DNA from 2 places in the Microbacterium sp. NPDC055357 genome. Region 1 is predicted to be linked to the other one. Evidence: riboswitches for the same ligand, from Rfam matches in the RefSeq annotation. Region 1 holds a riboswitch; the other holds the start of a gene.

Region 1 (7,153 bases):
GCGATCTCCTCGGCCCGCGCCCCGACGCGTTCGGGGTCGACGACCTCGGCCACGAGGCCCCACTCGAGCGCCTCCTGCGCCGTCAGCAGCCGGTCCTGCAGCACGAGCTGCAGCGCCCGCCGCTCGCCGACAGCGCGCGCGAGCTTCGTCGTGACGGACAGGTCGGGCGTCAGGCCGATGTTGGCATACAGGCTGCCGAGCTTCGAGTCGGCGCCCACGACCGCGTAGTCGCTCGTCAGCAGGATCCCCAGGCCCCCGCCCGCCGTCGTGCCCTGCGCCGCGGCGACGACGGGAACCGAGGATTCGAGAAGAGCCAGGATGCCGCGATTGATGACGCCCGCGAGCTCGACGATGTCTGCGCCGGCGTACGCGTCCTGCGCCATCGCGAGCACGTCGCCGCCCGCGCAGAAGGCGCGTCCGGCCGCGTCGAGCAGGATCGCTCCGACATCGGAGCGCGACGTCGCCTCGGTCGTGGCATCCACCCACGCGTGCGCCATATCGGCGTCGAAGGCGTTCAGCCGGTCGGGGCGGTTCAGGGTGATCCGCGCGAGGCCCTCGTCGACCCGCAGCAGGACGCCGCTCACTTGGGCGCCATCCGGATCGCCCCGTCGAGGCGGATCGTCTCACCGTTGAGGTACTCGTTGTCGACGATCGCCATCACCAGGCGCGCGTACTCGTCGGGGCGCCCGAGTCGCGACGGGTACGGAACCTGCTGACCGAGGGAGTCCTGTGCGGCCTGGGGCAGGCCCAGCAGCATCGGCGTCTCCATGATGCCGGGCGCGATCGTCACGACGCGGATGCCGTGGCGGGCGAGCTCGCGTGCGATCGGCAGCGTCATGGCGTGCACGCCGCCCTTGGATGCGGCGTATCCCGGCTGACCGATCTGCCCGTCGAACGCCGCGACGGAGGCCGTGTTGACGATGACGCCGCGATCGCCCTCGTCGGTCGGCTCGGTGCGAGCGATCGCGGCCGAGGCCTGCGCGATGACGTTGTACGTGCCGACGAGGTTGACGCGCACGATCTTCTCGAAGGCGTCCAGTCCCGTCGGGTTGCCCTCGCGGTCGAGCACCTTCGCCGGCGGCGCGATGCCGGCGCAGTTGACGACGACGCGCAGCGGACCGGCCGCCGACGCGGTCTCGACGGCGGCGGCGACCTGCTCGGGCGAGGTGACGTCGGCGGCCGCGAACGACCCTTCGAGCTCGGCCGCGATGTCGGCTCCGGCCGACCCGGGAAGGTCGACGATCGTGACGGCAGCCCCCTCGGCCGCGAGCCGACGGGCCGTGGCCAGACCCAATCCGCTGGCACCGCCGGTCACGAGTGCCGAAGCTCCGGTCAGATTCATGTGCTCTCCTTCGAACCGATTGCGGCCTGCGCCGCGACGTCGCGTCCAGCATATGGGCGACGCCGTGCCCTCTCTCCGCGAAAGGTGTTGGATGGGGGCATGCAGCTGCAGCTCAAGCGGATCTACGACGACGCGGAACCCGGCGACGGCTTCCGCGTGCTCGTGGACCGGCTGTGGCCGCGCGGCGTCTCGAAGGAGCGCGCGGCGCTGGACGAGTGGGCGAAGGATGTCGCGCCCTCCGCCGCCCTGCGCGAGGCGTTCCACCACGGCGGCCTGCCGTGGGAGGACTTCGTGTCGGCCTACCGCACCGAGCTCGCCGGAAACCCCGCCGTCCGCGCGCTGCGGGCGGAGCTGGCGCAGCATCCCGTGTGCACGCTGCTGTTCGGAGCCCACGACCCGCAGTACAACCAGGCCGTCATCCTGCGCGAGGTTCTCCTCGCCGAGTGATCACGACGGGCCGAGGATGAAGTTCCACGTGCCCGCCCACAGCGCCGCGCCGATCGCGATGAGGACGATCGCGAGACCAATGCCCATGAGCGCCCATTCGCGCGCCCCGAAGCGGGATTCGCGCGCCCACGTGCGCCGTGTCGGCGCCCCGAACCCGCGGGCCTCCATCGCCGTCGCGAGCTTCGTGCCCCGGCGGATCGAGAGCACGAGCAGCGCGAAGGCCATGCCGAGGAAGCGCCGGATGCGGCCGCGATCGGCGACGCCGCGGGCCCGGCGGGCGAGCTCGAGCGCCCGCCAGTCGTCGAGGAAGAGCCCGACCATCCGCAGGCCCGCGAGCGCTCCGAGCACGAACCGGGCGGGGAGCCGCGCGATCTGCGCGAGCCCGTCGGCGAGATCGGTGGGGTCGACCGTGACGAACAGCACGACCGACGGCAGCGCGATCGCCAGCACGCGCAGCAGCGTCGCGAGGGCGAGTTCGAGCGAGCCGTCGCTGATCCGCACGACGAACCACTCGACGTAGATCTCACCCGACGTCTCGCCGTAGAGCGCGATCGTGACGGCCGTGAGGGGCGCGGCGAGCCAGACGGGCCACGTCCGCATCCAGAACTCCCGCCAGCGCAGCCCCGCGAAGGGCAGCAGCAGGCACTCGAGCAGCAGCGCGACCGCCGCCGAGACGGGGTCGAGCGTCAGCACGAGCGGGATCGCGATGAGCGCGCTCGCGCCGAGCTTCGCGACGGGGTTGATGCGGGCGACGGCGCCCGTGCGCGCGTGCGTATCGAGCAGGGTCATGGCAGCGACCCTGCGGCATCCGGATCGGGGCGCGGCATCCGGAACTGCTCGGCGCGCAGCGCCTCGACGACATCGAGATCGTGCGTGATCGTGACGATCGCCGAGCCCTCGTCGCGGAGCCGCGCCAGCAGCGCCACGAGCTCGGCCCACGTGCGGGCATCCTGACCGAATGTGGGCTCGTCGAGCACGAGCACGCGCGGCGCCGTCGCGAGCGCCGCTGCGACCGTGAGCCGTCGCTTCTCGCCGCCGGACAGTGTGTACGGATTCGCCCCCGCGAGCCGGACCAGGCGCAGCCGCTCGAGCAGCTCGTCGACGCGGCGGGAGATCTCGTCCTCGGGCAGGCGCAGCGCTCGCGGTCCGATCTCGAGCTCGCCGCGCACGGTGCGTCCGAGCAGCTGGTGCTCGGGGTCCTGGAAGACGGTGCCGATGCGGGTCAGCAGCTGCCGCGACGCCCAGCCGATCGGCGAGTCGCCCGCGCCGTCAGCGAGCAGCGGGTGCGCCCGCAGGGATCCGGATGCCGGTGGCAGCAGGCCCGCGAGCGTGAGGCCGAGCGTGGACTTCCCCGCGCCGTTGGGGCCCGTCACGGCCAGGGCCGCGCCGGCGCGCACGTCGACCTCCAGGCCCGTCGCGACGGCGCGTCCGCGGACGCGCTCGACGGCGAGGTCGCGCGCTTCGAGCAGCACGGCACCGGCGGGGCGCGGCGGCGCGGGCGGGTGCGCGGGCGGATGCCCGGGAACCCACACGCCGCCTGCCGCGAGCTCGACGGCGCGACCGCGCAGCACGTCGTCGACGGGTCCGTCGGCCACGACGCCGCCCGCACCCAGCACGATGACGCGGGTCACCAGCGGCAGCCACACCTGGACGCGGTGCTCGACGACGACGAGGGTCGCGTCGTGCGCGTCGAGCATCGCGGCGACGGCGGTGCGCACTTCTCCGACCCCGTCGGGGTCGAGGTTGGCCGTGGGCTCGTCGAGCAGCACGAGCCCGGGCCGCATCGCGAGCGCACCGGCGAGCGCGAGGCGCTGCTTCTGGCCGCCGGACAGCTGCTTCGTCGGCCGGTCGAGTGGCACATCGAGGCCGACGGCGTCGAGCGAGCTCGCGACGCGCCGCCAGATCTCCTCGCGCGGGATGCCGAGGTTCTCGCAGCCGAACGCGACGTCGTCGCCGACGCGGGCGAGGATCACCTGCGAGTCGGGGTCCTGCAGCACGAGGCCCGCCCGGCCTCGTGCTGCCGCGGCCGGCACGCCGTCGATGAGCAGCTCGCCCTCGGACTCGCCCTCCTCCTCGCCGCCGAGCACGCCCGCCAGGCCGTGCAGGAGCGTCGACTTGCCCGATCCCGACGCTCCGAGCAGCAGCACGCGCTCGCCGGGCTCGATGCGGAAGGTCGCCTCGCGCACGGCCCAGGCGTGACGCGACGCGTGGCGCCACCCCCACCCGCGCGCCTCGAGGACGGCGGGGCCGGAGACGGTGCTCATCACGGCTAGACGCGCACGCGTGCCGCGCGCCCCGACGCGAACCGGTCGAGCGCCCCCGTCGCGGCGAGCCCGCGGGCGAGCACCCACGACAGGGCGCCCGCGATCACGGCACCCGAGAGGAGCGTGCTGATCATGTAGATGACCGTGAAGGTCACATCTGCTCCGGGGTACCACAGGAGCAGGTTGTTGATCCCGCCGGTCAGCGCCGCACCCGCGCCCGCCAGCACGGCGATGGGGAACGACCAGCGCTTGTAGAGGAAGAGCAGGAAGATCAGCTCGGCGCCGAGGCCCTGCACGAGACCGGCCTCGATCGTGAGGAACCCGCCCCACGTGTTGCCGACGAGCGCCGAGACGACGGCGGCGAGCGTCTCGGTGTAGATCGCGGCGCCGGGCTTTCGGATGATGAGCGCGCCCAGCACGCCGGCGAAGAGCCAGGGGCCGTCGAGCAGGCCCTGGATGCCCGGCGCGAGCGGTTCGAGCAGCGTCTTGGGCCCGAGATAGCCGATGTTCCACAGCAGGAAGATGAGTCCCGACGCGACGCCGATGACGCTCGCGACGACGATGTCGACGACTCTCCAGCGCAGCCTGCGGACGTTCGTGGACCGGGTGGATGCGGACGTGACGGTGTGCATCGGATGCTCCTCCCTGCGCCGGCATGATCCGGATCAGGTTCGACGGTCGAAGCGTGGGTCGCTTCCTCTCAGCCCGGCTCACCGGACTCCCGTGGTTGTGCCGATGAGTATAGCCGCCCGCCGCGCGTTGTACCGTAGGCGGGTGGCCCCCGACATCACCCCACCGCCCTCGCGCCGTGCCCTGCGCAATCAGGCGGCCATGCGCGCGGTGACGGCGACCCTCGAGGCCGATGAGGCGCCGACGGCGTCGGCGACGACGACCGACGTGACGCTCCCCTCTCCCGGTCTGCCGCGCACGAGCACGGACGCGCCCGCCATCACCGCCGGCGCACTGTCGGGTCGGCGAGCCCTCGCGTGGGTCGACTCCGCTCGGGTGGGGATGTCGCCGGTGCCCGCCGAGCCCGGCCCCGATCTGCTCGGACGGGGTCCGCGCCGGTCGCCGCTGCGCGCGGGTGTGCTCGTCCCCGCCTCGCTCGTCGCGCTCGTCGTGGGGGCGTATGCCGCCACCACGCTGCTGTGGCCCCTGCACGCCGTCGCGCCGACGATCGAGGCGATCGGCGTGCAGCCCGTCGCCGCGGCGGAGGCCGCTCTGCCCTGGCCCGACGTCGGCGCCGCCGCCGTCGCGGTCGACGGCTTCGACACGCAGCTCGCGTCGATGCCCGAACCGCTCAGCATCGCGAGCATCACGAAGGTCGTCACGGCACTCGCGGTACTCGAGGAGATGCCGCTCGAACTCGGCGAGGCGGGGCCCGAGTACCGGTTCACGGGGTACGACCGGACGCGCTACTGGCAGTACCGCGCCAACGGCGAATCGGCGCTCGATGTTCCCGTCGGCGGGGCCCTGACGCAGTACCAGATGCTCGAAGGCATGCTCATCGCCTCGGGCAACAACTACGCCGACCGCCTCGCCACGACGCTCTGGCCGACCGACGAGATCTTCGCCGAGGCGGCGAACGGATGGCTCCGCACGCACGGCGTCGAGGGCATCGAGGTCGTCGAGCCCACGGGACTGGACCCGCGCAACATCGCGACCCCCGCCGCCCTGCTCACCCTCGCGCAGAAGGCCCTCGCCCACCCCGTCATCGCCGAGATCGTCGCCAAGCGCTCCGTCGACCTGCCGGGCGTGGGCGTCATCGAGAACACGAACCGGCTGCTCGAGGATGCCGGCGTCATCGGCGTCAAGACGGGCACCCTGGACACCTGGAACGTGCTGACGGCGAAAGACGTCATGGTGGGCGAGACCCCCGTGCGCGTGTACGCGTCGGTGCTCGGACAGCCCGACGGCGACGCCCGGGTCGCCGTCTCACGCGCCCTCTATGCCCAGATCGAGACCGAGCTGCAGCCGCGGCCCTCGGTCGAAGCGGGCACGACGGTGGGCCGGGCGACGACCGCGTGGGGCGCGAACGTGCCGATCGTCACCGCCGAGGATGCCGCCGTCGTGCTGTGGAACGGCAGCGCCGCCGCCGTGTCGACCGCGTTCGACCTCGGTGACGCACGCGCGAAGGGCGCCACGGTCGGCGAACTCTCGGCCGTCGGCCCGCTCGATCGCGCCGCCGTGCCGCTGCGTCTTTCCGACGACATCGCAGATCCGGATGCCTGGTGGCGACTGACGCACCCGCTCGAGCTGTTCGGGCTGACCAGCTGACCGATCAGGCGAAGCGCACGGTCTGCTGAAGGCGGGTGCGCAGGTCGAAGACCTCGGTCCCGCCGATCGACCGCGCGCCGGCCACGCCGCGGCGCAGGATCGTCGACAGGGCGCTGCGCGACACGATCGCGACGGGAGTGCCGCGCACCTTCCCGAGCTCGTCGATGGGGTGCGCGACGTCGTCGTCGGGAAGCACGACGATCGCTCCGCCGAACCGCACCCCCGCGGCGCGCGCGAGGGCGCGTGTGCGGCCGACCAGGGTCGCCAGGGGCGCACCCGTCACCCCCTCGCCGATGAGCTCGCCCCGGCGCACGCGCACGGGGCCGCCCGTGTCGGCCGACTGCACGGCATACAGTCCACTCGGCCCCAGCACGATGTGGTCGATCTTGGCGTCGGGCCCGTCTCCGCGAGCGGCCGCACGCACGTCGTGCCACACGGTGTAGCCCATCCCGAGATCGGCCACGATGCGGGCCGTCGCCTCTTCGGCGAGCGCGTCGGCGAGGAGTCCGCGCAGGTGGTGGGGCGCGGAGCGCACGAGGGCGGGATCGTAGGGGTCGTCGAGGTCGACGCCCCGGCCGACCCATTCCCGCATGAGTCGCAGATAGCGCTCGCGGTTCCAGCCCCCGGGATGACCGTGCGACCGGGCCCGCGGCCGCGTGTCGGCCGCGGGGCGCGGCGGACGCCAGCCCGCGGCATCCTGAGCGAAGCTCGGCGCGGCGTGCGCCCCGAACCCGTGTCCGCGGTCGTAGGCGGCGCGCGCCTGGATCGTGCCGACGAGCTCCCACGCGCGCTGCACCTGCACGAAGACGGCGGCCTCCCCGCC
Region 2 (7,153 bases), on a different contig from region 1:
TCAACGATGCGCGGGCTGCGTGCGGGGCGCCGCACCTCGACGATGCGGGCGGCGCACGTCGACGATGCGCGGGCTGCGTGCGGGCGGCGCGCATCGATGTTGGGGCCGGCGACGTCGAGAGATCAACCCCGCAGGTTGTCGCGGAGCGTCGGTCCCGCGTACTCGGTGCGAAACACACCGCGACGCTGCAGTTCGGGCACGACGCCGTTCACGAACTCTTCGAACGACGAGTGGTACAGCGCCGGCATGATGATGAACCCGTCGGCGGCCTCGCCGCGGAACAGGTGCTCGAGCTCGTCGGCGACGCTCGCCGGCGAGCCCACGATCTGAGGATGCAGCTGATTCAGCGCCTGCTCGATCGCGAGGTCGGCGACGGTGTAGCCCCGCTGCGCGCTCACCGCGGCGAGCATGTCCTCGAACGCGACGCTCCCCGTCGCACCCCGGTGCGCCTCGAGTGTCGTGACGGCGGATGCGGCGGGGTCGAGCGACTCGGCATGCAGCAGCCGAGCGAGCTTGACCAGGGCGTCGTCGAGCGAGATCTGCGCGCGCAGCTGCTCCAGCCGCGACTGCGCATCGGCGTCCGTCCGCCCGAGCACCGGCTGCAGACCCTGCAGGACACGGATGCTGTCCGGATCCCTGCCGTGATCTCGCTCGGCGCGCCCGCGCAGCTCTTGGCGGAAGGCCCGCATCTGGTCTTCGGAGTCTCCGATCGCGAAGACCACCTCCGCCCATCGCGCCGCGAAATCGCGTCCGCGCGGCGAAGCTCCCGCCTGCATGAGCACGGGGTGCCTCTGCGGACTCGCCGGCACCGTGAGGGGTCCGCGCGCCAGGTCGGCGTTCCGCGCCGGCACTCGGTGCACGCGGTCCGGATCCGCGAACCGGCGCGCTTCGCGGTCGAGCACGAGTGCGTCCGCATCCCAGCTCTTCCACAGATCCACGACCGTCTCGGCGACCCGGTCGGCGTTGTCGTACCGAGCGGCCGACCCCGCGATGCTCTCACGCCCGTGATTGCGGGCCTCGGCGTTCGTCGTGGAGGTCACGATGTTCCACGCGACGCGTCCACCCGACAGCTGGTCGACGGTCAGGAGCTGCCGCGCGATCGTGTACGGCGGCGCGAAGCTCGTGGACACGGTCGCGCCGAGCCCGATCCGGCTCGTCACTCCCGCGACGAGCGAGATGAGCGAGATCGGATCGAGGTAGATGCTGCCCTTCCCGCCGGTCGCCAGGGTCGTGTCGACCGTGCCGTCCGCGGCTTCGGGCACCGCCAGTGCGTCGGCGAAGAAGATCATGTCGAACCGGCCGCGCTCCAGCATCCGCCCCAGGTCAGCGAAGAATTCGCCGCGCAGCCAGTCGGCCCGCCCGAGCGGGTTGCGCCAGTTCTCGGCATACTGGCTCGTCGGCGGATTCACCATCGCGACGAGGTGCATCTGCCTCGCCACGTCAGCTCGCCGCGAGGGTCGGACTGTTGATCGAGATCGTGACGTGGGTCGTCACGTGCTGCACGGTTCGTCCCACCGCGATCCAGGCGTTCGCGACGGTCGTCAGCACGTCGGCGAGGTCGCCGTCCAGGCGCGTCGCGTAGTGGTCCGAACCCGCATACACCCCGATCTCTTTCGCGTGCTCGATCGCGTCGTAGATCGCCGTCATGTGATCGCCGTCGGCGCCGCCGTCGAGCAGGGGATACAGCGACCAGTGGGCGCGTGCACGGATGCCGGTGGCCGCGAGCTGCACCGGTTCGGCGCCGATCGCATCCACCCCCGCGCGAAGCTCGCACTGCAGCTCGCCGGGGCAGCCTCGGGAGAGCAGGATCGCCGCGGACACGTGCGCTCCACCCGAGGACGCGGCGGCGATGACGTCGCGCAGATAGCGCAGCACGTCGTTCTCGGCGCCGCCCACGAAGGTGGAGATGTCGGTCGTGTCGACGGTCACGGCGCTCGCGTCGGCGGTCGCGAGCGCACCCAGGATGATGTCGACGTAGGCGGAGTCGTAGACCGAGAGGGTGAAGCGCGCGCCCACCCCGTACTCGGTCGGAGTGAGCGCGTTCTGATGTGTCACGGGGGGCATGACGCACCACGATAGCCCTTCTGCGGATCTCGGCTACGCTCGTCGGTACACGGGAGCTCGGTAGACCGGGCTGAGAGGAAGGTCCCAACCTTCGACCGTCGAACCTGATCTGGATAATGCCAGCGCAGGGAGGCATCTCTCCTTCACCCGTGCCCGATCAGAGGGGCACACCCATGCGAAAACTCCACGCCCTCGCGGCATCCATCTCCATCGTCGCGTTCGGTCTCACCGGCTGCGCAGCCGGGTCGGCGGACTCGCCCGACGACCTCGAGAAGGTCACGTTCGCCCTGGACTGGGCGCCGAACACGAACCACATCGGCGTCTACGTCGCCGATGCGCTCGGATACTTCGACGAGGCGGGGATCGACGTCGAGATCCTGCCCTACGCCTCGACCTCGGTGCCCGAACTGGTCTCTGCCGGGTCGGCGGACTTCGGGCTGGCCGGTCAAGCGGGCGTGCAGCTGGCTCGCACGGCGGGTCGAGACGTCGTATCGGTCTTCCAGGTGACGCAGTCCGATACGGGCCAACTGGTGCTCCTCGGCGACCGCGACGACATCGAGCGCCCCGCGGACCTCGACGGCGGGGTCTTCGGCGGCTTCGGCTCGCCGCTCTACGGCGCGCTCGCGCGTGCCGTGATCCAGGGCGACGGCGGCGACGGCGACTTCGAAGAGGTCGTGCTCGACACCGGCGCCTATGAGGCGCTGAGTCAGCAGCGCATCGACTTCACGCTCTCGGTCTCGACGTGGCAGGACATCCAGGCCGACATCGACGGTCACCCCTACCGCGCGTTCCGCTACCAGGACTACGGCGTGCCCGACCTGCAGTCGACGGGGATCGTCTCGAGCGACGCCTACCTGGAGGTGAACCCCGAGACGGCTCGGGCGTTCGTCTCAGCCGTGCAGCGCGGTTACGCGTATGCCGCCGCCGAGCCCGAGAACGCGGCCCGCATCCTCATCGAGGCCAATTCCGACACGTTGGGCGCCGCGGAAGAGCTCGTGACGCGCAGCGCGACCCTGCTCGCGGAGGAGTACTTCGTCGCCGACGGCGTCGCGATCGGCGAGGCCGTGCCCCAGAAGTGGGAGGACTTCGGCGCGTTCCTCATCGCCCACGGTGTGCTGACGGATGCCGCGGGGGCGGTCGTGACCGAGGCGCCCGACTGGTCGGAGTACTACTCGACCGACTACCTCGAGTGAGCAGGATGCGCGGCACCGTCGGCGTCGTCCTGCCCCCGATCGCCGCCGCACTGACGATCCTCGTTCTGTGGGAGGTCGTGGCGAACGCGGGCCTCGTCGCGGCCGGCGTCCTGCCTTCGCCGACCCGGATCCTCGAGCAGGGGTTCGGCGAGCGGGAGGTGCTGCTGCGCCACACGATCCCCACGCTCACCGCGACCGCACTGGGCTTCACGCTGTCGATCGCGGTCGCATTCCTCACCGCGACCGCGCTCGACTTCTTCGCGCTCGGACGGCGGGCGGTGATGCCGCTGCTCATCGTGAGCCAGACCCTGCCGCTCATCGCGCTCGCGCCGCTGGTCGTGCTGTGGTTCGGGTTCGGTCTGCTGCCGAAGGTGCTGCTCGTCGCGTTCGTCACGTTCTTCCCGATGGTGGTGGGACTCATGCGCGGCTTCGCCTCCGCCGATCCCGACGCCGAGCACCTGCTGCGCTCGATGGGGGCGGGCACACGCACCGTGTTCCGCATGGTCCGGCTGCCCACGGCGATGCCGTCGTTCTTCTCCTCGCTGCGCATCTCGATCACCTACGCCGTCGTGGGCGCGATCTTCGCGGAGTACGCCGGCGCCGTCTCGGGCCTGGGCGTCTACATGCAGAGCGCGAAGAACGTGTTCCGAACGGATCTGGTGCTCGCGGCCGTCGCGGTCAGCTCGGTGCTGACACTCCTTCTCTACGGGCTCGTCGGTCTGGTGGAACGCCTCGTACTGCCCTGGCTGCGCGTCGAGAAGGGTGCACTGCGATGAACGTCGGCGGCCTGGAACTCACCGGCATCCGCAAAGGCTTCGACGGGATGCCGGTGCTCGATGACCTCACTCTGTCGGTCGCGCCCGGTGAGATCGTGAGCCTGATCGGCCCGAGCGGCAGCGGCAAGTCGACGCTCCTCTCGCTGCTCACGGGTGAGCTCGTCGCCGATGCCGGCCGGATCCTCTTCGACGGCGCCCCCGTGCCGGAACGAGAGCGGCCCTTCGCGTTCATGCCGCAGCGAGACGTGCTGCTGCCGTGGCGTCGCGCTCTCGACAACGCCGCGATCGGGCTCGAGATCGCGGGCGTGCCACGGCGTGAAGCGCGGCGCCGCGCCGGCGAGCTGTTCGACGCCTTCGGGCTGTCCGGCAGTGAGCGGCGCTACCCGCGCCAGCTGTCCGGAGGGATGCGGCAGCGGGTGTCGCTGGCTCGTACGGTCGTGCAGGGCAAGCCGCTGCTCCTGCTCGACGAGCCGTTCGGTGCGCTCGACGCGATCACCCGCGACGAGATGCAGGAGTGGCTGCTGACCGTCTGGGCGCAGCACCGGTGGAGTGTGCTGCTCGTGACGCACGACATCCGCGAGGCGGTCCGGCTGTCGGACCGCGTCTACGTGATCTCGCGCCGTCCCGCCCGGATCGTCGGTGAGGCCGTGGTGACGAGGGACATCCCGCGGGGGGAGGGGTTCGTCACCGATCCGCGAGTGCCCGCCCTGGAAGAGCGGCTGCGCGACCTGCTGCGTGCCGGCTAGACGCGCGCGGCTGGCCCCGCTGAGGGACTCGCCGATCGGCGCATCAGGTCGCCGTCAGGCGACGGCCCGGTGCAGCGCGGCACGGACGGCCGCGATCGCGGGTGAGGTCTCGCTGCCGGCGCGCACCGAGCTTTCGATCGTCCGGCTCCGTCCCGTGTCGTGCAGGCGGATGCCGCCGGCCCGGGCGGCCACGAGATCGGGCAGGAACCCGGCAGCGAGCCCGCGATCGATGAGCTGCGCGTGCAGCAGGACATCCGCCGTCTCGAAGGCGACGCGCGGCTCGAAGCCCGCGCCGCGGCACATCGCGTCCGACCAGGCCCGCGCGTTCGTGCCGACGTGCTCCATGATCCACGGGGCATCCGCCAGATCGGACAGGGCCTCGCCCGACCAGGAGTCCGGCACCGCGAGGCGCAGCGCATCCCGCGCGAGTTCGTCGGTGAGAACGCCCGCGCGAGGTGTCGCCGGCTCGCCCGGATAGCGCTCCGACAGGACGACGTCGAACTCGCGCGCGACCAGGCCGGGGATCGCGGCCGGGGCGTCGATGTGCGAGAAGCGCACATCGAGACTCGGATGCTGCGCCGTGAGCGCGGCCAGCGCGCGGGGCACGATCGTGTGCGCGGCCGTCTGGAAGGTCGCGATGCGTACGGTTCCCATGACGGCGCCGCGACTCGCCGCAACTCCCGCTTCGGCACGCTCGAGCTCGCGCAGGACCGCTTCGGCGTGACCCACGAGCACATCGGCGGTCGCCGTGAGCCGCACGCCGCGTCCCACCGGCTCCAGCAGAGGCACGCCGACTTCGCGCTCGAGCACGGCGAGCTGGTGGGAGATCGCCGACGGACTGTAGCCGAGTGCGGCCCCCACGGCGGCAAGCGTCCCGCGCAGCCGGAGCTCGCGGAGCAGTCTCAGCCGGTGCACGTCGTACATGGCTTCCTCTCATGAAGAGAACTCATCAGTACCGATGAGAAGCATGCTATCGATTCGTCGGTACGGACGCGGGATGCTGGCATCCACCGACCCGGGAGACGCACATGACCGACACGACTCACGCCCCCGCTTCCGTCGCGATCGATGGACAGCACCTGTGGGACCGCCTCATGGAGCTCGCGCGCATCGGCGCCTATCAGGACGACGCGACAGGACTCGTCGGTGTCGACCGACAGTCGCTCACGGACGAGGATGCCGCCGGTCGGCGCCTTCTCGTGGAATGGATGCGGGAGGCCGGTCTCGACGTCACGATCGACGAGATGGGCAACATCTTCGGTCGCAGAGAGGGGACCGAGCCCGGCCTCGCGCCGGTCATCGCCGGATCTCACATCGACAGTGTCGGAACGGCGGGCGCCTTCGACGGATGCCTCGGCGTGCTGGGCGCGCTCGAGACGGTGCGCGCTCTCGACGAGCAGGCGATCCGCACGCGCCGCCCCATCGTCGTCGCCGCATGGACCGAGGAGGAAGGTGTGCGGTTCGGCACCGACATGCTGGGGTCCGCCGTCGCGGCGGGCCGCATCCGGCTGGAGGAGGCGTACGCGCTGACCGATGCGCGCGGCCTCCGCTTCGGAGACGAGCTCGCGCGCATCGGCTTCCGCGGTCAGCGCTCCGTGCGTATCGAGCCTGTGCACGCATACGTCGAATGCCACATCGAGCAGGGGCCCGTTCTGCTGCGCGAAGGCGTCCCGATCGGCGTCGTGACCGGTGTGCAGGCCATCTCGTGGCAGCGGATCACCGTGCACGGCCGCGCCGCGCACGCCGGCACGACGCCGACCGAGCTGCGCGCCGACGCCGGACTTGCCGCGGCCCAGATCGTCGTGAAGGTCCGCGAGATGGTGGACTCGGGCGCCCATGGCCGGCTACGCGGCACCGTCGGGCTCATCTCGACGTCGCCCGGACTGCCGAGCGTCGTCCCCGACCGCGCCGAACTGACGGTGGACCTGCGCAATCCGGACGATGCGCACCTGGCCGCCGCCGAACGCGATCTCGCGGCGCACCTCGAGACGCTTCCCGGCACGCAGCCCGGCCTGCGTGTCGAGTCCGCCCGCATGGCGAGGACGACGAGCGTGCCGTTCGACACGGGCATCCAGGAGACGATCGCCCAGGTCGCGACCGACCTCGGGTACGACACGATGCCGCTCATGTCCGGCGCCGGACACGACGCGCAGGAGATGGCGGTGATCGCCCCGACCGCGATGGTCTTCGTGCGCGGCCAGTACGACGGCATCAGCCACAATCCGCGCGAGTACTCGACGCCCGAGGACTGCGCAGCGGGCATCGCGGTGCTCGCGGACACGGTCCGTAGGCTCGCGTCATGAGCGTCGACGCCTACCTGAACCCTGCCGCCCGTCGCTGGCGGACCGACCGCTCGCCCGATGTCCTCGGCTTC

The links. A riboswitch is a leader RNA that binds a small molecule or an ion and turns the genes downstream of it on or off. The one in region 1 is predicted to bind thiamine pyrophosphate.
Region 2: another riboswitch for thiamine pyrophosphate. It lies ahead of ACWICD_RS10575 (ABC transporter substrate-binding protein); the one in region 1 lies ahead of ACWICD_RS11545 (ECF transporter S component).

The regions. Positions count from the first base shown of each region.
Region 1 is NZ_JBSHLZ010000008.1:90,151-97,303, forward strand. It holds gene ACWICD_RS11520 (enoyl-CoA hydratase/isomerase family protein) at 1-584, opposite strand, end outside; gene ACWICD_RS11525 (SDR family NAD(P)-dependent oxidoreductase) at 581-1,342, opposite strand; gene ACWICD_RS11530 (DUF488 domain-containing protein) at 1,442-1,789, shown strand; gene ACWICD_RS11535 (energy-coupling factor transporter transmembrane component T family protein) at 1,790-2,578, opposite strand; gene ACWICD_RS11540 (ABC transporter ATP-binding protein) at 2,575-4,053, opposite strand; gene ACWICD_RS11545 (ECF transporter S component) at 4,059-4,685, opposite strand; TPP riboswitch at 4,679-4,788, opposite strand; gene ACWICD_RS11550 (D-alanyl-D-alanine carboxypeptidase) at 4,828-6,330, shown strand; gene ACWICD_RS11555 (DnaJ domain-containing protein) at 6,335-7,153, opposite strand, start outside.
Region 2 is NZ_JBSHLZ010000007.1:22,213-29,365, reverse strand. It holds gene ACWICD_RS10585 (NtaA/DmoA family FMN-dependent monooxygenase) at 123-1,439, opposite strand; gene ACWICD_RS10580 (YkoF family thiamine/hydroxymethylpyrimidine-binding protein) at 1,441-2,064, opposite strand; TPP riboswitch at 2,104-2,213, shown strand; gene ACWICD_RS10575 (ABC transporter substrate-binding protein) at 2,238-3,257, shown strand; gene ACWICD_RS10570 (ABC transporter permease) at 3,263-4,033, shown strand; gene ACWICD_RS10565 (ABC transporter ATP-binding protein) at 4,030-4,779, shown strand; gene ACWICD_RS10560 (LysR family transcriptional regulator) at 4,834-5,703, opposite strand; gene ACWICD_RS10555 (M20 family metallo-hydrolase) at 5,808-7,082, shown strand; gene ACWICD_RS10550 (diaminopropionate ammonia-lyase) at 7,079-7,153, shown strand, end outside.